DNA from 2 places in the Modestobacter sp. VKM Ac-2978 genome. Region 2 is predicted to be linked to the other one. Evidence: predicted binding sites of a transcription regulator. Region 2 holds the regulator's gene; the other holds the start of a gene.
The links. The regulator LexA, encoded in region 2, represses DNA repair genes until DNA is damaged. The targets are predictions, from matches to a motif close to TCGAACANNTGTTCGA.
Positions count from the first base shown of each region.

Region 1: the regulator LexA is predicted to act here: its motif matches at 6,579-6,594, upstream of ruvC (crossover junction endodeoxyribonuclease RuvC).

Region 1 is NZ_JAPVBP010000002.1:649,056-659,936, forward strand. It holds gene thrS (threonine--tRNA ligase) at 1-59, shown strand, start outside; gene O2W53_RS06915 (HIT family protein) at 56-676, shown strand; gene pgsA (phosphatidylinositol phosphate synthase) at 677-1,330, shown strand; gene O2W53_RS06925 (phosphatidylinositol mannoside acyltransferase) at 1,327-2,289, shown strand; gene O2W53_RS06930 (glycosyltransferase family 4 protein) at 2,289-3,515, shown strand; gene O2W53_RS06935 (hypothetical protein) at 3,527-4,063, shown strand; gene pdxS (pyridoxal 5'-phosphate synthase lyase subunit PdxS) at 4,128-5,033, shown strand; gene pdxT (pyridoxal 5'-phosphate synthase glutaminase subunit PdxT) at 5,030-5,707, shown strand; gene O2W53_RS06950 (YebC/PmpR family DNA-binding transcriptional regulator) at 5,704-6,456, shown strand; gene ruvC (crossover junction endodeoxyribonuclease RuvC) at 6,603-7,184, shown strand; gene ruvA (Holliday junction branch migration protein RuvA) at 7,181-7,816, shown strand; gene ruvB (Holliday junction branch migration DNA helicase RuvB) at 7,813-8,940, shown strand; gene yajC (preprotein translocase subunit YajC) at 9,101-9,436, shown strand; gene secD (protein translocase subunit SecD) at 9,450-10,881, shown strand, end outside.
Region 2 is NZ_JAPVBP010000005.1:59,224-70,104, forward strand. It holds gene miaA (tRNA (adenosine(37)-N6)-dimethylallyltransferase MiaA) at 1-928, shown strand, start outside; gene dapF (diaminopimelate epimerase) at 925-1,812, shown strand; gene O2W53_RS13555 (hypothetical protein) at 1,837-2,037, opposite strand; gene O2W53_RS13560 (MFS transporter) at 2,110-3,423, opposite strand; gene O2W53_RS13565 (ArsR/SmtB family transcription factor) at 3,494-4,084, shown strand; gene hflX (GTPase HflX) at 4,134-5,630, shown strand; gene O2W53_RS13575 (phosphatase PAP2 family protein) at 5,737-6,465, shown strand; gene O2W53_RS13580 (hypothetical protein) at 6,437-7,507, shown strand; gene lexA (transcriptional repressor LexA) at 7,529-8,353, opposite strand; gene O2W53_RS13590 (LysM peptidoglycan-binding domain-containing protein) at 8,908-9,192, shown strand; gene nrdR (transcriptional regulator NrdR) at 9,529-10,140, shown strand; gene O2W53_RS13600 (vitamin B12-dependent ribonucleotide reductase) at 10,271-10,881, shown strand, end outside.

The DNA.
Region 1 (10,881 bases), on a different contig from region 2:
GGGTCGAGGGGCGGCACAACACCGACCCGACCGCGGAGACCCCGATGGTGGCCGGATGAGCGAGGACATGGGCCCGGACGTGAGCGAGGGGGCGGCTGCCTACCGGGTCCCGGTGCGCAACGACGACGACGGACCGACGTCCGGCTTCGAGCACCTGTGGACGCCCTACCGGATGGCCTACATCCGCGGGGAGAACAAGCCGAGCGGCGACCACGACTGCCCGTTCTGCCTGATCCCGGCGATGTCGGACGAGGACGGGCTGATCGTGGCCCGGGGCGAGACGGTGTTCGCCGTCCTCAACCTCTACCCGTACAACGCCGGCCACCTGATGGTCGTGCCGTACCGGCACGTCCCCGACTACACCGACCTGACCATCGCCGAGGTCGCCGAGCTCGGCGCCTTCACCCAGACGGCGATGCGCGTGGTGCGGTCGGTCAGCGGCGCGCACGGCTTCAACGTCGGCATGAACCAGGGGTCGGTGGCCGGCGCCGGGATCGCCGACCACCTGCACCAGCACGCCGTGCCGCGCTGGGGTGGGGACACCAACTTCATGCCGGTGATCGGGCTGACCCGGGTGCTGCCGCAGGTGCTGGCCGAGACGCGCGCCCTGCTGGCCGGTGCCTGGCCGGACGCGGGTCAGCCGACCGATCCCGCGCCGCACCCGACGGTGGCCTGAGTGCTCGGCGTCAACCTGCGGCCGGCCGTCGCCCGGTTCTGGGCGCCGGTGGTGCGCGGCCTGGTCCGGGCCGGGGTCACCGCCGACGCGGTCACCCTCACCGGCACCCTCGGCGCGGTGGTCTCCGCGGTCTTCCTGATCGGGAACGGCCAGCTCTTCTGGGGCGCGCTGGCCGTCACCGTCTTCGTGCTGCTGGACATGCTCGACGGCGCCCTGGCCCGGGCCCGCGGCGGCGGTTCGGTGTTCGGCGCGGTGCTGGACTCCACCGGCGACCGGGCCGCCGACGCCGCCATCTTCGGCGGGCTGGTCTGGTGGTACTCCGGGGCGGGGGACAACCGGCTGCTGGTGCTGCTCGCCCTGCTGTGCCTGGTGCTCGGGGTGCTCACCTCCTACGTCAAGGCCCGCGCCGAGGGCGTCGGGCTGTCGGCCGACGTCGGCGTCGTCGAGCGCACCGAGCGGCTGATCCTGGTGCTGGTCGGCACCGGGTTCACCGGCCTGGGCATCCCGTACGCGGTCCACGTCGCCCTCTGGGTGCTGCTGGCCGGCAGCGCGGTGACGGTCGCGCAGCGCTTCGCGGCGGTCCGCCGGGAGTCCCGCGGCCTGCAGCTGCCGGCGTCCTCGCCCGACGAGGCGTCCGGGCGCCCCACGCCGTGAGCCGCCGCGCCGACCTGCTCGCCCGGCTCACCGACGCCGGGTACGCAGCCGGCTGGCGGGTCGTCCGGCTGCTGCCCGAGCCGGTGGCCCGGGCCGGCTCCGCCGCGGGGGGTGCGCTCGCGGTGCGCCGCGGCGGGCGGAGCGCACGGCAGCTGCGGGCGAACCTGGACGCCGTCACCGGCGGCAGCCTCGACGACGCCGCGCTCGACGCCCTCACCCGGCGGGCGATGCAGTCCTACGCCCGGTACTGGCAGGAGGCCTTCCGCCTGCCGACGCTCGCCACCGAGCGGATCCTCGCCGGCTCGGCGATGCGCGGCCGGGAGCACCTGGAGCGGGCCCGCGCGGAGGGCCGCGGCATCGTCCTGGCCCTGCCGCACAGCGGGAACTGGGACGCCGCCGGGGTGTGGCTCATCGCCTGGCTCGGCGGCCCCTTCCTGACCGTCGCCGAGCGGCTGCGGCCGGAGTCGCTGTACCGCCGGTTCGTCGCGTTCCGGGAACGGCTGGGCATGCGGGTCGTGCCGCTGACCGGCGGCGAGCGCCCCAGCTCGACGGTGCTGCGGGAGTGGCTGGCCGACGGCGGGACCGCGTGCCTGCTGATGGACCGCGACCTCTCCGGCAGCGGTGTGCCGGTCACCTTCTTCGGCCGCCGGACGACGATGCCCGGGGGCCCGGCGCTGGTCGCGGCCCAGACCGGGGCCACTCTGCTGCCCGCCGTCTGCCAGTTCGACGGCACGGGGTGGCAGTTCGTCGTCCACCCGCCGGTCCCGCTGGACGGGCCGGGTCGGCTGCGGGACCGGGTGACCTGGGCGACCCAGCAGGTCGCCGACGCCTTCGCCACGACCATCGCCGAGCGCCCCGAGGACTGGCACGTGCTCGGCCGGGTCTGGCCCGAGGTGGGCCCCGAGGGGCGCGCGCCCGCCCTCCCGGCCGTGTCCGCGCCGTCGGCGGAGGTGGGGTGATGCGGATCGGGCTGGTCTGCCCCTACTCGTGGGACGTCCCCGGCGGCGTCCAGTACCACGTGCGCGACCTGGCCGAGACGCTGCGCGCCCTCGGCCACTACGTGGAGGTCCTCACCCCCGCCGAGCACGAGGAGAACCTGCCGGCCGAGCACGTCACCTGGGCCGGCCGGGCGGTGCCGGTCCCGTACAACGGCTCGATGGCGAGCGTCTCCTTCGGCCCGGTCGCGGCGTCCCGGGCCCGGCGCTGGTTGCGGGAGGGGGACTTCGACGTCGTCCACGTGCACGAGCCGGCGTCGGTCTCGCTCTCCCTGCTCGTCTGCGTGATCGCCGACGGCCCGATCGTGGCCACCTTCCACGCGGCGACCACCCGGTCCAAGGTGCTGGCCGCGCTGGGCCCGGTGGCCCGCCCGTGGCTGGAGCGGATCAGCGGGCGGATCGCGGTCTCCGACTTCGCCCGTCGCGTCCAGGTGGAGCACCTGGGCGGGGACGCGGTGGTCATCCCGAACGGGGTGCACGTGGCGGCCTTCGCCGACGGGCCGACGCTGCCCGGCCACGCGCGGGGCACCGAGGCCCCGACGATCGGCTTCCTCGGCCGCTACGACGAGCCGCGCAAGGGCCTGCCCGTGTTGCTGGAGGCGATGCGGACGGTGGTCGCCGAGCACCCGCGGGCCCGCCTGCTCATCGCCGGCCGCGGCGATCCCGACGAGCTGGACGAGCTGGTGGCCGACGACCTGCGTCCGCACGTCACGGTGCTCGGGGAGCTGGACGAGTCGGCCAAGGCGGCCTTCCTCCGCTCGGTCGACGTCTACTGCGCCCCGAACCTGCTGGGGGAGTCCTTCGGCGTGATCCTGCTGGAGGCGATGGGGGCCGGCGCACCGGTGGTCGCCAGCGACCTGGACGCCTTCGCCCGGGTCCTGGAGGACGGCACCGCCGGTGTGCTGGTCAAGCGCGGGGACGCCGCCGCGCTGGCCACGGCGCTCGGTGGCCTGCTGGCCGACCCGGCCCGACGGGCCGAGCTGCAGGCGGCCGGCCGGCGGGCCGTGGCCGACTATGACTGGGCAGTGGTCGCCCAGCGGATCCTCGCCGTCTACGAGACCGTCGCCCCGCCGGGTGGCACCGGGGTCACCGCCTCCGCCGCCGACGACGACGCGCTGCTGGGGAACGTGCCGGACGCCACCGGCGGACTCGGGCCGTCGGGGCCCTTCCGCAGGCGGGCGCGCCGCTAGCCTCGGACCCCATGACCACCGCGACCTGGCTGCTCCTCGCCGCCGGTCTCCTGGTGGTCCTGGTGCTCGGCTGGGCCGGCTGGACGCTCACCCGGTTGCGCCGGCTGGCCGGGCGGGTCCGCCGCGCGCGGGAGGTGCTCGACGCCGGTCTGCTGCGGCGGGCCGAGCTGGCCGCGGCGCTGGCCCGGGAGCACGCCGAGGACCTCGGTCCCGAGCTCGCCGCCGCCCTGGCCACCGCAGCCGCCGGGGCCCGGGCGCCGTCGGCCGGGGACCGGGAGGCCGCCGAGAACCTGCTGGGCCGGCGGCTCCGCCGGGTCCCCGCCGGGGTGCTGACCCCGGAGCTGCAGGACGCCGGCATGCGGGTGGGGCTGGCCCGGCGGTTCTACAACGACGCCGTCCGGGACACCCGGACGTTGCGCCGGGGGCGGCTGGCCCGGGTGCTGCGGCTGCACGCCGACCGGCCGCTGCCCCGGTACTTCGACATCGACGACGGCCTGGACGCGGTGCTCACCGGCCCGGGTCCCGGCGCCGCGCGGTCCGCGGGCTGACCCGCCGTACGCTGGGACGTCCCCTCCCGCCGGTCCCCGGCCCGACGACCTGCGAGGCAGCAGCATGTCCCTGAACCCCAGCGAGCCCACCGGCACCGGCACCGAGCGCGTCAAGCGCGGGATGGCCGAGCAGCTGAAGGGCGGCGTCATCATGGACGTCGTCACCCCCGAGCAGGCCAAGATCGCCGAGGACGCCGGCGCGGTCGCGGTGATGGCGCTGGAGCGGGTGCCCGCCGACATCCGCGTCGAGGGCGGCATCGCCCGGATGAGCGACCCAGACATGATCGAGGGGATCATCGGCGCGGTCTCCATCCCGGTGATGGCCAAGGCCCGGATCGGCCACTTCGTCGAGGCCCAGGTGCTGCAGGCGCTCGGCGTCGACTACGTCGACGAGTCCGAGGTGCTCACCCCGGCCGACGAGGCCCACCACATCGTCAAGAGCGCGTTCACCGTGCCCTTCGTCTGCGGCGCCACCGACCTGGGGGAGGCGCTGCGCCGGATCTCCGAGGGCGCGGCGATGATCCGCTCCAAGGGCGAGGCCGGCACCGGCAACGTGGTCGAGGCCACCCGGCACATGCGGGCGATCCGGGCCGGCATCAAGCGGCTGGGCACCCTGGACGAGACCGAGCTGTTCGTCGCCGCGAAGGAGCTGCGGGCCCCGTACGACCTGGTGGTCGAGGTCGCCCGCACCGGCGCGCTGCCCGTCGTCCTGTTCACCGCCGGCGGCATCGCCACCCCGGCGGACGCGGCGATGATGATGCAGCTGGGCGCCCAGGGCGTCTTCGTCGGCTCGGGCATCTTCAAGTCCGGCGACCCGGCCCAGCGCGCAGCCGCGATCGTGCAGGCCACCACCTTCTTCGACGACCCGTCCGTGATCGCCAAGGTCTCCCGCGGGCTCGGTGAGGCCATGGTCGGCATCAACGTGAGCACGCTGCCGGAGAGCGAGCAGTACGCCAAGCGCGGCTGGTGACCCCGCCGACGATCGGGGTGCTCGCGCTGCAGGGTGACGTGCGCGAGCACCTGGCCGCGCTCCGGGCCGCCGGTGCCGAGGCCCGGCCGGTCCGCCGGCCCGCCGAGCTGGCCGAGGTCGACGGGCTGGTCGTGCCCGGCGGGGAGTCGACCACGATGGGCAAGCTCGCCGAGCGGTTCGGGATGCTCCAGCCGCTGCGGGACGCCGTCCGCGCCGGGTTGCCCGCCTACGGGTCGTGCGCCGGGATGATCATGCTGGCCGACACGGTGCTCGACGCCCCGGCCGACCAGCTGACCATCGGCGGGCTGGACGTGACGGTGCGCCGCAACGCCTTCGGCCGGCAGGTCGACTCCTTCGAGACCGCGGTGCGCCTCGCTGGGGTCCCGGGGCCGCCGGTGCACGCCGTGTTCATCCGCGCGCCGTGGGTCGAGGCGGCCGGGCCGGACGTCGAGGTGCTCGGCCGCGTGGAGGGCGGACCGGCCGACGGTAAGATCGTCGCCGTCCGTCAGGGCCGGCTGGTGGCCACCAGCTTCCACCCCGAGCTGACCGGCGACAGCCGGGTGCACGCGCTGTTCGTGGAGCTGGTGCGGGAGGCGACGGCGATGAGGGCACGAGACCATGCGAGCAGTGCCAGCGCCGGAGCGGACGCGGGCAGTGAGGGGAGAACGTCGTGAGCGGGCATTCCAAGTGGGCGACGACCAAGCACAAGAAGGCCGGCATCGATGCCAAGCGCGGCAAGCTCTTCGCCAAGCTGATCAAGAACATCGAGGTCGCCGCGCGCACCGGTGGCGCTGACCTGTCGGGCAACCCGACGCTCTACGACGCCGTCCAGAAGGCGAAGAAGAGCTCGGTGCCCAACGACAACATCGACCGCGCGGTCAAGCGCGGCGGTGGCCTCGAGGCCGGTGGGGTCGACTACCAGGGGATCACCTACGAGGGCTATGCCGCCGGCGGCGTCGCCGTGCTGATCGAGTGCCTCACCGACAACAAGAACCGGTCGGCGATGGAGGTGCGCACCGCGATGACCCGCAACGGGGGGAACATGGCCGACCCTGGCTCGGTCTCCTACCTCTTCTCCCGCAAGGGCGTCGTCGTCGTCCCCGCGACCGGCACCACCGAGGACGACGTGCTGATGGCCGTGCTGGACGCCGGCGCGGAGGAGGTCCGCGACCTGGGCGACACCTTCGAGGTGGTCTGCGAGCCCACCGACCTGATCGCCGTGCGCACCGCCCTGCAGGACGCCGGCATCGACTACGACTCCGCCGACATGGGCTTCCTGCCCAGCGTGCAGGTCGAGCTGGACGCCGACGGCGCGGGCAAGGTCTTCCGGCTCATCGACGCCCTCGAGGACCTCGACGACGTGCAGAACGTGTACGCGAACTACGACGTCTCCGACGAGGTCATGGAGTCCATCGACGCTTAGCAGAAGGACCCCGCTGCCCCCCACGCTTCGCGAGCTCAGCGCGGGACCCTGCAGCGGGGCCGCTCCGTGACGTCGCGTGGCGTGTCGGTGGGGGACCAGTGGACCTCGGCGGTTAGCGTGGTTCGAACACGTGTTCGCGTCGGCTGGTGGAGGTCCTCATGCGGGTGCTCGGCATCGACCCGGGGCTCACCCGGTGCGGGTGGGGCGTGGTCGAGGGGCGCCCCGGTGCCCGACCGGTGGCCCTGGGGGTCGGCGTCGTCCGCACCTCGCCCGACCTCGACCTGGAACTGCGTCTGCTGGAGGTGCACACCGCCGTGACCGCACTGCTCCGTGAGCACCGGCCGACCGCGGTCGCGATCGAGCGGGTGTTCACCCAGAACAACAAGGGGACGGCGACCGGCACCGCGCAGGCCGCGGGTGTCGCCGCGCTGGCCGCGGCGCAGGCCGACGTGCCGGTGGCCTGGCACACGCCGAGCGAGGTCAAGGCCGCCATCTCCGGCAACGGCCGGGCGGACAAGGACCAGGTCACCCTGATGGTCACCCGTGTCCTGGGGCTCGCCACCGCCCCCAAGCCCGCCGACGCCGCCGACGCCCTGGCCCTGGCCGTCTGCCACGTGTGGCGCGGGCCGGCGCAGCAGCGACTGCGGGTCGCGGCGCTGGCCGGCGGCATCGGCGCGCCGGTCCGCCCGGCGACCCTGCCCCGCTGGACGGGGGTGTCGGCGCGATGATCGCCTCGGTGAACGGCCGGGTCGCCGCGGTCTCGCCCGATGGCGCCGTCGTCGAGGTCGGCGGCGTGGGCCTGTCCGTGCAGTGCACCCCCGGCACGATCGCCCGGCTGGCGGTGGGGGAGCAGGCCCGGCTGTCGACCAGCCTGGTGGTCCGCGAGGACTCGCTGACCCTCTACGGCTTCGCCGACGACGACGAGCGGCAGCTGTTCGAACTGCTCCAGACCGCCAACGGCGTGGGCCCGCGGCTCGCCCAGGCGGTGCTGGCGATCCACCCACCCCGCGAGGTGCGCCGCGCGGTGTCCATGGGCGACCTCAAGGCGCTGATGCAGGTGCCCGGGATCGGCAAGAAGGGCGCCGAGCGGCTGGTGCTGGAGCTCCGCGACCGGCTGGGCACGACGGCCTCGGACACCTCGCTGGACGGCCCGCCGGCGGCCGGTCTCGGCGCGGTCACCCCGGTGGCCCCCTGGCGCGACCAGCTCACCGCGGCCCTGGTCGGGCTCGGCTGGACGAGCCGGGAGGCGGAGACGGCGCTCACCGCCCTCGAGCCGGTGGCCGAGGAGCAGCAGCTGGCCGGCGGCGTCCAGGTCGCGATCCTCCTCCGCCAGGCGCTGCAGATCCTGGGGCGGTCGTGAGCAGCCCGTTCGACCGCGGGCTGTCCGCCGCCGACGCCGGGCCGGGGCGGTTCCCCGACGACCCCGTCGACCCCAGGGCCGGCGACGAGGAGCGGGTCGTCGAGACCGCGCTGCGCCCGCACTCGCTGACCGACTTCATCGGCCAGCCGAAGGTCGCCCGCCAGCTGGACCTGGTGCTGGAGGGCGCGAAGCGCCGTGGCCGGCCGCCGGACCACGTGCTGCTCTCCGGCCCGCCCGGACTGGGCAAGACCAGCCTGGCCCTGATCATCGGCTCCGAGCTCGGCACCGCGGTGAAGATCACCAGTGGGCCGGCGATCGAACGCTCCGGTGACCTGGCCGCGATGCTGTCCAACCTCGGCCCCGGTGACGTGCTGTTCATCGACGAGATCCACCGCATCGCCCGGCCGGCCGAGGAACTGCTCTACATGGCGATGGAGGACTTCCGGGTCGACGTCGTCGTCGGCAAGGGGCCGGGCGCCACGGCCATCCCGCTGGAGATCCACCCGTTCACCCTGGTCGGGGCCACCACCCGGGCCGGGCTGCTCACCGGCCCGCTGCGCGACCGGTTCGGCTTCGTCGGGCAGATGGAGTTCTACGAGGTCGCCGACCTGCAGCGGGTGCTGGCCCGCAGTGCCGACCTGCTCGGGGTCGAGCTGTCCCCGGATGGGTCGCTGGAGATCGCCGGGCGGTCCCGCGGCACCCCGCGGATCGCCAACCGGTTGCTGCGCCGGGTGCGCGACTTCGCCGAGGTGCGCGCCGACGGGCGGGTCACGCTCGAGGTGGCCCGGGCCGCGCTGGCGCTCTACGACGTCGACGACCTGGGTCTGGACCGGCTGGACCGGTCGGTGCTCGACGCGCTGGTGACCAAGTTCGGTGGCGGCCCGGTCGGGGTGGCCACCCTCGCGGTCGCCGTGGGGGAGGAGCCGCACACCGTCGAGGAGGTCTGCGAGCCCTTCCTGGTGCGCGCCGGGCTGCTCGCGCGCACGCCCCGCGGCCGGGTCGCCACCGAGGCGGCCTTCCGGCACCTGGGCCACCCGGTGCCCCGCGGTGGCGTCTCACTCGGCGGGGGCGCAGCCGACCCGCCGTCGGACGGGGCGTCGTCACAGACCCTGTTCGACGCCTAGACTCCTCCGCGCTGGCGCGCAACCCGGCTGCGGCCGGGGCGCCCCGCCCCGGAGCCACTCCCTGCGCAGGTGGGCGTGCGCCGGCGCCGATGTACCCGAGCGGCCCGATCCCGGGCCGCACCCACCGCGCGACTCGCTGCGGTAGAGAGGCTCACCCGTCGTGGAACAGTTCTTCCCCTTGATCCTGCTCGTCCTGGCGTTCGCCCTGCTGATCGTGCTGCCCGCCCGGCAGCGCAAGAAGATGCAGGCGAAGGCGGAGGCGCTGCAGGCCTCGCTGACCGTGGGCACCCCGGTCATGCTGACCAGCGGGATCCACGGCACCGTCGCCTCGCTCGGTGAGGGCACCGTCGGCCTGGAGGTCGCCCCGGGCGTCGTCATCACCGTGGCCCGCCCAGCGGTCATGGAGGTCCGCCAGCCGGCGTCCGGCGCCGTCCCGCCCCAGGGGGCGACCGGCACCATCGACGGCGACGGCGACCCCACCGACCGCACCCGCTGAGCCGGGTCGACGCATGGCCGCCCGCCAGCTCCCCGCCCGCCGCTACTTCGCGGCGTTCCTCGCGATCGTCGCGGGGCTGTACGCCCTGGTCTTCCTGACCGGCGACCAGCGCACCCCCCAGCTCGGACTCGACCTGCAGGGCGGGACGACGGTGACCCTCGCCGCCCGCACGCCGGACGGCCAGGCCCCGGACCAGGAGGACCTCGAGCTCGCCCGCCAGATCATCGAGCAGCGGGTCAACGGCCTGGGCGTGGCCGAGGCCGAGGTCGTCACCGAGGGCGACAGCAACATCGTCATCTCCGTGCCGGGCGACGACGGCGAGCGGGCCCGGGAGCTGGGCGCCACCGCGCAGCTGCGCTTCCGGCCGGTCCTCGGCGGTCCCGAGCCGGCGGCCGCTGCCGACCCCGAGGCGACCGACCCGGCGGCCACGGACCCCGCGGCCACCGACCCGGCGGCGACCGACCCGGCGACCGACCCCGAGTCGACCGACCCCGAGTCGACCGACCCGGCAGCGACGGACCCGGCGGCCGACCCGGCAGCCACGGACCCCGCCGCCACCGAGCCGGCCGTCGCCGACCCGGACGCACCGGCCGTCACCCAGGAGGAGGCGATCGCCGAGTACGCGACGCTCACCTGTGACACCACGACCACCGAGATCGACCAGCCCGACTCCTTCATCGCCGCCTGTTCCGACGACGGGACCGCCAAGTTCCTGCTCGGTCCGGCCGTCATCGAGGGCACCGACGTCGCCGACGCCACGTCCGGTACCGAGGTGGGCACCGGCGAGTGGGTCGTCAACCTGGACTTCACGTCGGCGGGCTCCGCCGCGTGGGCGGAGTACACGACCGCCAACGTCGGCAACAACGTGGCGATCACGCTGGACGGACGGGTCGTGTCGGCGCCGACGATCAACTCGGCCATCGCCGGGGGCACCACCCAGATCACCGGCAGCTTCGACCAGGCTGCCGCCACCGAGCTGGCCAACCAGCTGCGGTACGGCGCCCTGCCGCTGACGTTCAGCGAGGCGACCGCGCAGTCCATCACCACCGAGCTGGGCAGCGAGCAGTTGCGCGCCGGGCTCATCGCCGGTGCGATCGGCGTCGCGCTGGTGTTCGTCTACGCGCTGCTCTACTACCGACTGCTCGGCCTGGTCATGATCGCCAGCCTGGTGCTGTCGGCCGTCGTGATCTACGCCTGCCTGGTGCTGCTCAGCCGGGAGATCGGCTTGGCGCTGAGCCTCGCCGGGATCGCCGGGTTCATCGTGTCCATCGGCATCACCGCCGACTCGTTCGTCGTCTACTTCGAACGGCTCAAGGACGAGGTGCGCGAGGGGCGCAGCCTGCGCAGTGCCACGCCACGTGCCTGGGTGCGGGCCCGCCGGACGATCCTGTCCGCCGACGCGGTGAGCTTCCTCGCCGCCGCCATCCTCTACTGGCTGGCCATCG
Region 2 (10,881 bases):
GCCGCCGGTCATCGCCGTCGTCGGGCCGACCGCCACCGGCAAGACCGCGCTGGCCGTCGCGCTGGCGCACCGGCTGGCCCGGTCCGGCGCCGGGGGTGAGGTGGTCAACGCCGACTCCATGCAGCTCTACCGGGGGATGGACATCGGCACCGCCAAGCCGACCGAGGCCGAACGCGACGGCGTGCCGCACCACCTGCTGGACCTGTGGCACGTGCGGGAGCCGGCCTCGGTGGCCGAGTACCGGCAGCGCGCCCGCGCCGAGGTCGACCGGCTCCGCGCAGCGGGCGTCGTCCCCCTGCTGGTCGGGGGCTCCGGGCTGTACGTGCGCGCGGTGCTGGACGAGCTGGACTTCCCCGGCACCGACCCGGTGGTGCGGGCCCGGCTGACCGGCGAGCTGGAGGCCCAGGGCGCAGCGGTGCTGCACGCCCGGCTGGCGGCGCTGGACCCGGCCGCCGCGACCGCGATCCTGCCCAGCAACGGCCGGCGGGTGGTCCGGGCGCTGGAGGTCATCGAGCTGACCGGGCAGCCGTTCACCGCGACGCTGCCCGCCCCGCGACCGCACTACCCGGCGATCACGGTCGGGCTGGACCGGGCGCCCGACGAGCTGGACGACCGGGTGGCCCGCCGGGTCGATGCGATGTGGGCAGCCGGCTTCATGGCGGAGGTCGCTGCGCTCGCCGACGACGGGTTGCGCGAGGGGCCGACCGCGTCCCGCGCCCTGGGGTACGCGCAGGTGCTCCAGCAGTTCGACGGGGTGCTCACCGCGCAGGAGGCGCGCGAGCGGACGGTCTCCAGCACCCGCCGGTTCGTCCGCCGGCAGCGGTCCTGGTTCCGCCGCGACGCCGGCACGGTCTGGTTCGACGCGGGCCGGCCGGACCTGCTCGACGTCGTCCTCGCCCTGGTCGCCGACCGTACGATCGACCGGTGATCGACAGCTCCGGCCCGCGGGTCCTCCTCGGCCACGGCACCGAGAACGACTTCGTCGTCCTGCCCGACCCCGCCGGGGACGTGTGGCCGGAGGCGCGCCTGGACGCCGACCTGGTGCGCCGGCTCTGCGACCGCCGCGCGGGCCTGGGCGGGGACGGCGTGCTGCGGGTGGTCCGGAGCCGGCACGTGCCCGACGCCCCCGGCGTGCTCGGTGCGGCACTGGCCGACTGCGAGTGGTTCATGGACCACCGCAACGCCGACGGCTCGTACGCGGAGATGTGCGGCAACGGAATCCGGCTGTTCCTGCACGTGCTGCTGGCCGAGGGGCTGCTGGAACGGGGAGTGGCCGAGGCCGGCGTCCTGGTCGGCACCCGGGGCGGGCCCCGCCGGGTGGGCGCCCGGCCCGACGGCGGCTACTGGGTCGACATGGGCCCGGCGGTCCCGCTGGGCCGGAGCGAGGCGCGCGTCGCCGGCGTCGCCCACCCGGGGCTCGGGGTGTCGATGGGCAACCCGCACCTGGTCTGCCTGACCGACGTCGAGGTCGACACTCTGGACCTGTCGGTGCTGCCCGGGGTCGACGACGCGATGTTCCCCGAGGGGGTCAACGTCGAGCTGGTGAACGTGCTCCCGCCCGAGGGCGCCTGCGCGCACGTGCGGCTCCGGGTCTACGAGCGCGGCGTGGGGGAGACCCGCTCGTGCGGCACCGGTGCCTGCGCCGCGGCCTACGCCACGTTGGCGGACGGCGGACGCGACGCCGGGACGGTCCTCGTCGACGTGCCGGGCGGCCGGTTGTCGGTGCAGTTCGACGGGACGACGACGGTGCTCTCCGGCCCGGCCGTCGTCGTCGCCACCGGGACCCTCAGCCGGGAGTGGCTCGCCGGCTGAGGGTCCCGGCTGCGCGACCGCAGGTCAGGGACGGTCGGGCTCGTCGGCCCGCGTCTCCGGGTCGTCGGTGGGCGCCTCGGGTTTGTCGCCGGGCCCCACGTTCCCGGTGCCGCGTGGTGCGCCGCGGCCGGTGTCCTGGTCCGCGCCACCGAAGACGTTGCGCGGCGGGTCGAGGCCGGCGGGGTCGCGGCCTGGGTCGTCGAGCTCCTCGTTCGGGCTGGTCATCGTCGTCCTCTCGAGCGGTGGACCGTGCCCCGCCGCCCTACCCGGCACCCGGCCGGCCAACCCGTCGGCTGCTCAGCCGGACCGCTCGGGATCGCTGCCGGCGGTCGGCGCCCGCGCCTCGGGCACGGTCGTCACTCCGCCGGCCGGGGCGTCCAGGCCGTCGGGCAGGTCGCGCATCCGCAGCAGGGGGCTCGCCACCACCCAGCCGGCCGCCAGCAGCTGACCGGCCGCGGCGATCCACAGCGTCGGCAGCACGCCGAGCCAGGTGCCCAGGACGCCGCCGAGCAGGCCGCCCAGCGGCATCGTGCCGTAGACCAGGAAGCGCACCGAGGCGTTCATCCGGCCCAGCAGCGCCGGTGGGCACAGCCGCTGCCGGAAGCTGACCTGGGTGATGTTGTAGACGACCACCGCCCAGCTGAAGCCGAACTGGCCGAGCGTCAGGAAGACCAGCGGGGCGCCGGTGGCGGCCAGCGGCGTGAGAGCGGTGAACGGCACCATCACCATGACCGCCAGCGGGATCGCCCGGCCCTCGCCGACGGTGCGGGCGAAGCGGGCGGCCGTCGCCGCGCCGACCAGTCCGCCCACCGCGCCGGCGGAGAAGACCAGGCCCAGCACGCTCTCGGACAGCTCGAGCCGGCGCAGCGCGTAGAGGACCAGCAGGGTCGTGGTGATCGTGGAGAACAGGTTCGACGTGCCGGTGCAGGCGACGATCCGGCGGAGCAGCGGCTGGTGGACGACGAAGGACAGCCCCTCGCCGATCTCGGCGCGCAGCGACCGCCGCCCGGCCCGGTCGGGAACGGTGTCCGGGCGCTGGATCCGCCCGATGAAGAACGCCGAGAGCAGGAAGGACGCCGCGTCGACGGCGATCAGCAGGGGGGCGCCCAGCACCCGCAGCAGCACGCCCGTGATGCCCGGCCCGGCCACCTGGGCGACGGCCCGGCTGGCCTCCAGCTTGCCGTTGCCGTCGACCAGCTGGTCGCGGTCGACCAGGGCGGGCAGGTAGCTCTGGTAGGCGACGTCGAAGAAGACGGTCGCCGTGCCGGTCGCCGCCGCGACGACGAACAGCTGCCCGAGGGTGAGGGCGTCGAGGAGGTACGCGATCGGCAGGGTCGCCAGCACCGCCGCGCGCACCAGGTCGGCGGTGACCAGCACCCGACGGCGCCGCCAGCGGTCGACCCAGGCACCGGCCGGGAGCCCGATGAGCAGGAAGGCGGCGGTCTCGAGTGCCGTCAGGACGCCCATCTCCAGCGGCGTCGCCTCCAGCAGCGAGACCGCCAGCACCGGCAGGGCCAGCAGGGTCACCTGGGTGCCCACCTGGCTGACCGTCTCAGCGGCCCACAGCTGACGGAAGTCGTGGTGCCGCAGCAGGCTCCGGTCGCGGGTCACCGGCGCAGCCTCCCGCCACTGATCGGGGGAAGTCAATCACTGAGCCGTGTCGACGTCCTAGGCTGCCGGGATGGACGAGCCGGAGGCCGGTGCGGGCGAGGCGGTGGCCGGTGCGGGGGCGCGGCGGTTCGTCGGGGAGCGCCGGCCGGCCACCGACGCCGAGGCGCGCGCCCTCGCCTCCGCCGTCCGGCTGCGGATCCTGCGGCTGTGCCTGGACGAGGCGCTGACCAACAAGGAGCTCGCCGCGCGGCTGGGCCGCAACCCGGCGACCGTGCTGCACCACGTCCGCACCCTCGTCGACACCGGCTTCCTGGTCGCCGAGAGCGCGCGGCGGGGCGCCCGGGGCGCCCGGGAGGTGCCCTACCGGGCGACCGGGAAGAGCTGGCTGATGGACGGCGCCGGCGCCTCGGGCGCTGCCCGGGACGCCGCGCTCGCCGCCTTCCTCGAGGAGGTCGCCGCGGTGGGGGAGAGCCACCTGGAGAGCACCCGGTTGGGCCTGCGGCTGGGTGCGGCGGACCTGGCCGAGTTCCGCGAACGGCTGCACCGGTTGCTGGACGAGTACGCCACCCGGCCGGCGGACCCCGGGGCGGAGCGCTGGTCGCTGTACCTCGGGATGCATCCGGAGGTCCGAGGTGTTGTACCGGGCGATGACAACAGGTGATGTGACAAGTCGGTCGCCCCAGGACCAGGGGCATGCCACGCTGGAGACGATGACGACAGCCCAGAACCGCGCGATCCTCGACGAGGCCGAAGCCCGTGTCGACAAGGCGCGCGCCAGCATGCCCGACACCAAGCCGGCACCGGCCGGTCAGTGGGACGCCGCCGACGACACCACCGGCTCCTACGTCAAGGAGGAGCGCGGCGCACTCCGTCGGGTCGCGGGGCTCGGCACCGAGCTCACCGACGTCACCGAGGTCGAGTACCGCCAGCTCCGCCTGGAGCGGGTCGTCCTGGTCGGCGTCTGGACCGAGGGGACGGCGGCCGACGCGCAGCGTTCGCTGACCGAGCTCGCCGCGCTCGCCGAGACCGCCGGTTCCCAGGTGCTCGACGCGCTGATGCAGCGCCGGGACAAGCCGGACCCGGCCACCTACGTCGGCTCGGGCAAGGCCGCCGAGCTGCGCGAGGTCGTCGCCGCCACCGGCGCGGACACCGTGATCTGCGACGGGGAGCTGGCCCCCGGCCAGCTCAACCAGCTGGAGAAGGTGCTCAAGGTCAAGGTGGTCGACCGGACCGCCCTGATCCTGGACATCTTCGCCCAGCACGCCACCAGCCGGGAGGGCAAGGCCCAGGTCGAGCTGGCCCAGATGCAGTACATGCTGCCCCGGCTGCGTGGCTGGGGTGAGTCGCTGAGCCGGCAGGCCGGTGGTCGGGTCGCCGGCGGTGGCGGCATCGGCACCCGTGGTCCGGGTGAGACCAAGATCGAGACCGACCGCCGCCGGATCCGCTCCCGGGTGAGCAAGCTCCGCAAGGAGATCGCCGGGATGGCGACCGCCCGGACGACGCAGCGCAACTCCCGCGACCGCAACGCGACGCCGAGCGTGGCGATCGCCGGCTACACGAACGCCGGCAAGTCCAGCCTGCTCAACCAGCTCACCGGGGCCGGCGTGCTGGTCCAGGACGCGCTGTTCGCCACCCTGGACCCGACGGTCCGTCGCGCGCAGACGCCCGAGGGGCGCGAGTACACGATGACCGACACCGTCGGCTTCGTGCGCCACCTGCCGCACCAGCTGGTCGACGCGTTCCGCTCCACGCTGGAGGAGGTGGCCGACGCCGATCTGCTCGTGCACGTCGTCGACGGTTCCGACTCCGACCCGCTGGGCCAGATCGACGCCGTGCACACGGTGCTCAACGAGATCGACGCGTCCGCCGTCCCGGAGCTGATCGTCGTCAACAAGGTCGACGCGATGACCGAGGAGGACATGCTGGCGCTGCGCCAGGCGCTCCCCGGGGCGATGTGGGTCTCGGCCCGGACCGGCGAGGGCATCGAGGCGCTGCGCGACGTGATCGCCCAGCGGCTGCCGCACCCGCACATCGACGTCGAGGTGCTGGTGCCCTACGACCGGGGTGACCTGGTCGCCCGGGTGCACCGGGACGGCGAGGTCGTCGAGGAGGCGCACGAGGCCACCGGGACCCGGCTGACCGCGCGCGTCAACGCCGGCCTGGCCGCCCAGCTCGACGATTTCACCGCGCCGGCCACCGAGGACTGACGGAGGGCCCCGCTGCCGCTCGCACGTTCGTGCCGGGCTCCGGCAGCGGGGCGAGCGGACAGCCCGGCGGATCACGACCAGGTCACGGCCCCGGTACCGTGACGCGATGACCAGGGGAGCGGTGGACCGGACGGCGACCGCTGCCGATCGACCGGTCGCACCGGTGGTCGGGGTGGGCCGGCCGCCGTGGTGGCTGCTCGTCCTCGCCGCCCTCGTCACCGTCGCGGTCACCGTCAACCTGCTCAGCCGCGGGTGGCTGGAACGGATGGACCTGCGGGTCTCCGAGGTGACCAGTGTGTGGGCGCTGCGGGACTCGTGGGCCTACTGGCCGATCTGGGTCGTCACCCAGATCGGCGGGCGGGTGACGATCCTGGTGGTGCTGGCCGGGCTGGTCGGGTGGCTCGCCGTGCGGCAGCGGACGCTGGTGCCGCTGGTCCGGGTGGTCGTCGCGCTGGCCCTGCTCACCACCGTGGTCTACGCGTTCAAGTGGGGCACCGGTCGTACGGCCCCGGCCTTCCCCGGGTCGTTCTTCCACACGGACGGGGCCAGCTACCCCTCGGGGCACGTGGCGAACGCCGTCCTCATGTGGGGGGTGGCCCGATGGCAGGCCGTCGAGTTCGGCCTGCCCGCGGGCGTGCAGCGGGCCACCTGGCTGCTCAGCGTGCTGGGGCCGGTGGCGACGGGTGTGGCCATGGTGGCGCTGGACTTCCACTGGGTCACCGACGCGGTGGTCGGGCTCGCGGTCGGACTGCTGCTGTTGGGCGTGGTTCACGCACTGGACGCTGTCGCGATGTCACGCTGGGTTCGTGCCAGAGTCGGCCGATCCCAGGCGTAGCCGCGCCACCCGCCGCAGGACGACGGCCGGCGCCGTCCTCTGTGCGCCCGTCGGCCTGCTGGTCGCACTGCTGCCTGCCGGGTCGGCGACCGCCGACGACGGGACCGCTCCCTACGGCGAGCCGACCACCCGGTGCGAGATCACCGACCCGCGGCTCCCGGAGCTCTCCGGCCTGGCCGGCGCCGGGGAGTCGATGCTCGCGATGAACGACGGCGGCGACCGCGCCGAGGTGCTGGTGCTCGACGGAGCCTGTGCGGTGGGCGAGGTGCGCACGGCGGAGGTCGACCCGTACGACCCCGAGGACCTCGCCCTCGCCGCCGACGGGACCATCTGGCTCGCCGACATCGGGGACAACGCGCAGAGCCGGGAGACGGTGGCGCTGATCGGTCTGCGCCCCGACGGGACCACCGTGCTGACCAGGCTCACCTACCCCGACGGTCCGCACGACGCGGAGGCCCTCCTGCTCGCGCCCGACGGCACCCCGTACCTGGTGACCAAGGAGGTGTTGGGCGCCAGCTCCGTGTACCGCCCGGATGCGCCCCTCGGCGACGGAGCCACCGTGCCGATGAGCAAGGTGGCGGCGCTCGGGTTCACGTTGACCGGCACACCGGGCGGCCCGGTGGGCCGGGCCGGCCAGCTGCTGGTCACCGGTGGCGCCGTGTCGTCGGACGGCTCGCGGATCGCCTTGCGGACCTACACCGACGCCTATGTCTGGCCGTTGAGCGGCTCCGACGTCGCCGGGGCGTTGGCCGGGCCCCCGGTGCGGGTGGCGTTGCCGGAGGCCCCCCAGGGCGAGGCCATCGCCTTCGCGGCGAACGACCGGGACCTGCTCGTCGCCGGCGAGGGACTCCCTGCGGTGGTCACCCAGGTGCCGGCCACCGGTGACCTGGCGGGGACGGCCCCGGCGGAGCCAACCGAGGCCGCCGCCGGGTCGCTGGCGACCGCCGGTGGGGTCGAGCCGCTGACCGCCGGTCTCATCGCCGCGGCCGTGGCCACCGTGCTCGTGTGGGTCGGCGGCAAGCTCCGGCGGAACCCGGCCTGAGCACGGCTCCCGTGCCCGAGGTCAGACCCGGCGCAGGACGGTGACGACCCGGCCGAGGACCGTGGCGTCGTCACCCGGGATGGGCTCGTACGCGGCGTTGTGCGGCATCAGCCACACGTGCCCGTCGCGCCGCTTGTAGGTCTTCACCGTCGCCTCGCCGTCGATCATCGCGGCGACGATCTCGCCGTTCTCCGCGGTCGGCTGCTGCCGGACGACGACCCAGTCACCGTCGCAGATCGCCGCGTCGACCATCGAGTCACCCGCGACCTTCAGCATGAACAGGGTGCCCTCGCCGACCAGCTCGCGGGGGAGGGGGAAGACGTCCTCGACCGCCTGCTCGGCCAGCACCGGACCGCCGGCGGCGATCCGGCCGACCAGGGGCACGTACGTGGGTCGGGGGGCAGTGGCGTCGTCGACGCCACTGGCTGCACCGGAACCGGCCAGCGCCTCGGCCGTGGCCTCGTTCGTCGTCGCGGTGCTGTCGCCGGGGAGGCGCACGTCGAGTGCGCGCGGCCGGTTCGGATCACGGCGCAGCCAGCCCTTGCGCTGCAGCACCGACAACTGGTGGGCCACGGACGAGGCGGAGGAGAGACCGACCGCCTCACCGATCTCGCGGACCGAGGGCGGGTAGCCGCGGCGCTCGATCGAGTCACGGATGACCTCGAGCACCCGGCGCTGCCGCTGGGTCAGTCCGTCGCCGTCGGCGGCCCGGTCGGGGAACTCCCGCACCGCTGCTCCCGCCCCCGCCGCAGCCGTGGGCGCTGCGCCGTCGGCGGGTGCCGGGCTGGACGCTCCACGCCGCGAAGGGCTCTTGCCGCCGCGCGCCTTCGGGCCGTCGACCGCCATGTGTCCTCCTCGTCCGGCTGCCTCGGCAGCAGTTCCCGGTGGCGTCCTGCCGTACCGACGGCCGTGTCGCCACGGCGAGCCGGGACCGCGGACGCCGTCCTCGATCGCCTCGGAACCGTATCGCCTCAGGCCTCTCCGTTCAAACACCTGTTCGAAGAAGTCGCCGTGTCGGCGTGTTCCTGTCGGGGGTGTGCGGTAGACATCGCCCAGACGTTCCGTTCGAACGCCTGTTCGACCACCCGGTACCGCGAGACCTCTGGAGCACCCCGATGGCCAGTTCGCAGCTCGAGCTCCCCGTGGCCGCCCCGGCCTCGATGGCGGTCGTGCTCCCGTTCCCGGGGGCGCGCCAGGTGGCGCACTCGCCCGGGTCCGTGGTGCGCGGTCGGCCTGCACCCCTGCCCCGGGCGGTTCGCCCTGCGGCGGCCCTGTGGGGTCCCGGGCATCCCGACGTGCGCCCTGGTCGGCGGGTCGGCGTTGCGGGCGGGGGCGCCGCCGGCTGCGCGAGGCGCACGGGAGGGGGCGGCGGTGGGGCCGCCTCGGGTAGACAGGCGCCGTTGCGGCTGACCCGGCGCGGGCGGCGAGTGGTCGCCGGGCTGTCCATCGCCTTCGGGGTGTCCGTCGCCGCGGCGACGTTCGCCGCCGAGTCCGGCGGCCCCGGCGGCGGCCTCGAGCTGGCCGGCTCGACGACGGTCGTCGTCCAGTCCGGGGACACCCTGTGGTCGATCGCCGGCGAGATCGCGCCGGAGGAGGACCGTCGCGCGGTCGTCGACGCGCTCCTGGACGTGAACGGCCTCTCCGACGTCGACCTCGTCCCCGGTCAGGTGCTCGAGCTGCCCTGACCGGCGGCGCACCGGTGTCCACCTCGGTGCGAAGGGCCCGACCGAGGCGCCGGTGGTTGTGGCGGGAGGGGCTCCGAGGGGCGCCCGGGTCAGATGCGGAAGACGACACGCTCGCCAGGGCTTGCACACCTGTAGGGGTGGTCGTACGGTTCCACCACAACATCTAGTAGTTACAGAGCTGTAAGCCATCCACAGTCGTTCCACACGTTGTCCCCGGCGCATCCACCGGATGTCCCCGGCCCAGTCCACAGCACGGCCATCGGGTCGGGGCCCGGTCACGGTGTCACGACGCCGCGGCGAGACCCTGCGCGACACCTCGGGAAGGAGGAGATCGACATGCGTTGTCCCTTCTGCCACAACCCCGACAGCCGGGTCATCGACTCGCGGGAGACCGACGAGGGGGCGACCACCCGCCGTCGACGCTCCTGCCCGGGCTGTGGACGCCGCTTCACCACGGTGGAGGAGGCGGTCCTCGCCGTCGTCAAGCGCAGCGGCGTGAGCGAGCCCTTCGCCCGGGGCAAGGTCGTCGCCGGGGTGCGGCGGGCGTGCCAGGGGCGGCCGGTCGACGAGCACCAACTGGCCCTGCTGGCCCAGCAGGTCGAGGACGCGGTACGCGCCACCGGCTGCGCCGAGATCCCCAGCCACGAGGTCGGCCTGGCCATCCTCGGCCCGCTGCGCGATCTCGACGAGGTCGCCTACCTCCGCTTCGCCAGCGTCTACCGCAGCTTCTCCTCGGTCGCCGACTTCGAGAAGGAGATCGCCGAGCTGCGCGCCGCACCGGCCCGGAGCACTGCCCGCGCCGGTGACGCGCCACCCGTCGAGCGCGACGCGGTCGACGGCGACCAGGAGACCCCCGCGACCGGGAGCCCCGCGACCGGGACCACCACCCGCCGGCGAGCCCCCGAGCGGCCGCGACCGGCCGACACCGGCAGCGCCGCCGGCCCGTGAGAACTGTCCGACCCCTCCGCTAGACAGGTCTCGACGAGGAGACCGCACGACCCGGCTCCGGCACCCGCCGGCTTCCCCAGCCGCTCCGCCCGCACCACCGCACCAGTCCGACCCAGGGAGCCCTCGCACGATGACCGAGACAGCTGACCGCCTCACCACCAGCCGGAACCGCCGCACCGCCAAGGCCCCCAGCCGGGGGAAGGGCCTGAAGGTCAAGCGCGTGTTCACCACCGCGGGGGTGCACCCCTACGACGAGGTCGTGTGGGAGCGCCGCGACGTCGTCATGACCAACTGGCGGGACGGCTCGATCAACTTCGAGCAGCGTGGGGTCGAGTTCCCGGCCGAGTGGAGCATCAACGCCACCAACATCGTCACCACCAAGTACTTCCGGGGTGCGGTCGGCAGCTCGCAGCGCGAGACGAGCCTGCGGCAGCTCATCGACCGGGTCGTCCTGACCTACGGCGCGGCCGGCCGTGAGCACGACTACTTCGCCAGCGAGGGCGACGCCGAGGTCTTCGAGCACGAGCTGACCTGGATGCTGCTGCACCAGGTGTTCAGCTTCAACTCGCCCGTCTGGTTCAACGTGGGCACGGCCTCCCCGCAGCAGGTCAGCGCCTGCTTCATCCTGGCCGTCGACGACCAGATGGACTCGATCCTGAACTGGTACCGGGAAGAGGGCCTGATCTTCAAGGGCGGCTCGGGTGCCGGGCTGAACCTCTCCCGCATCCGCTCCTCCAAGGA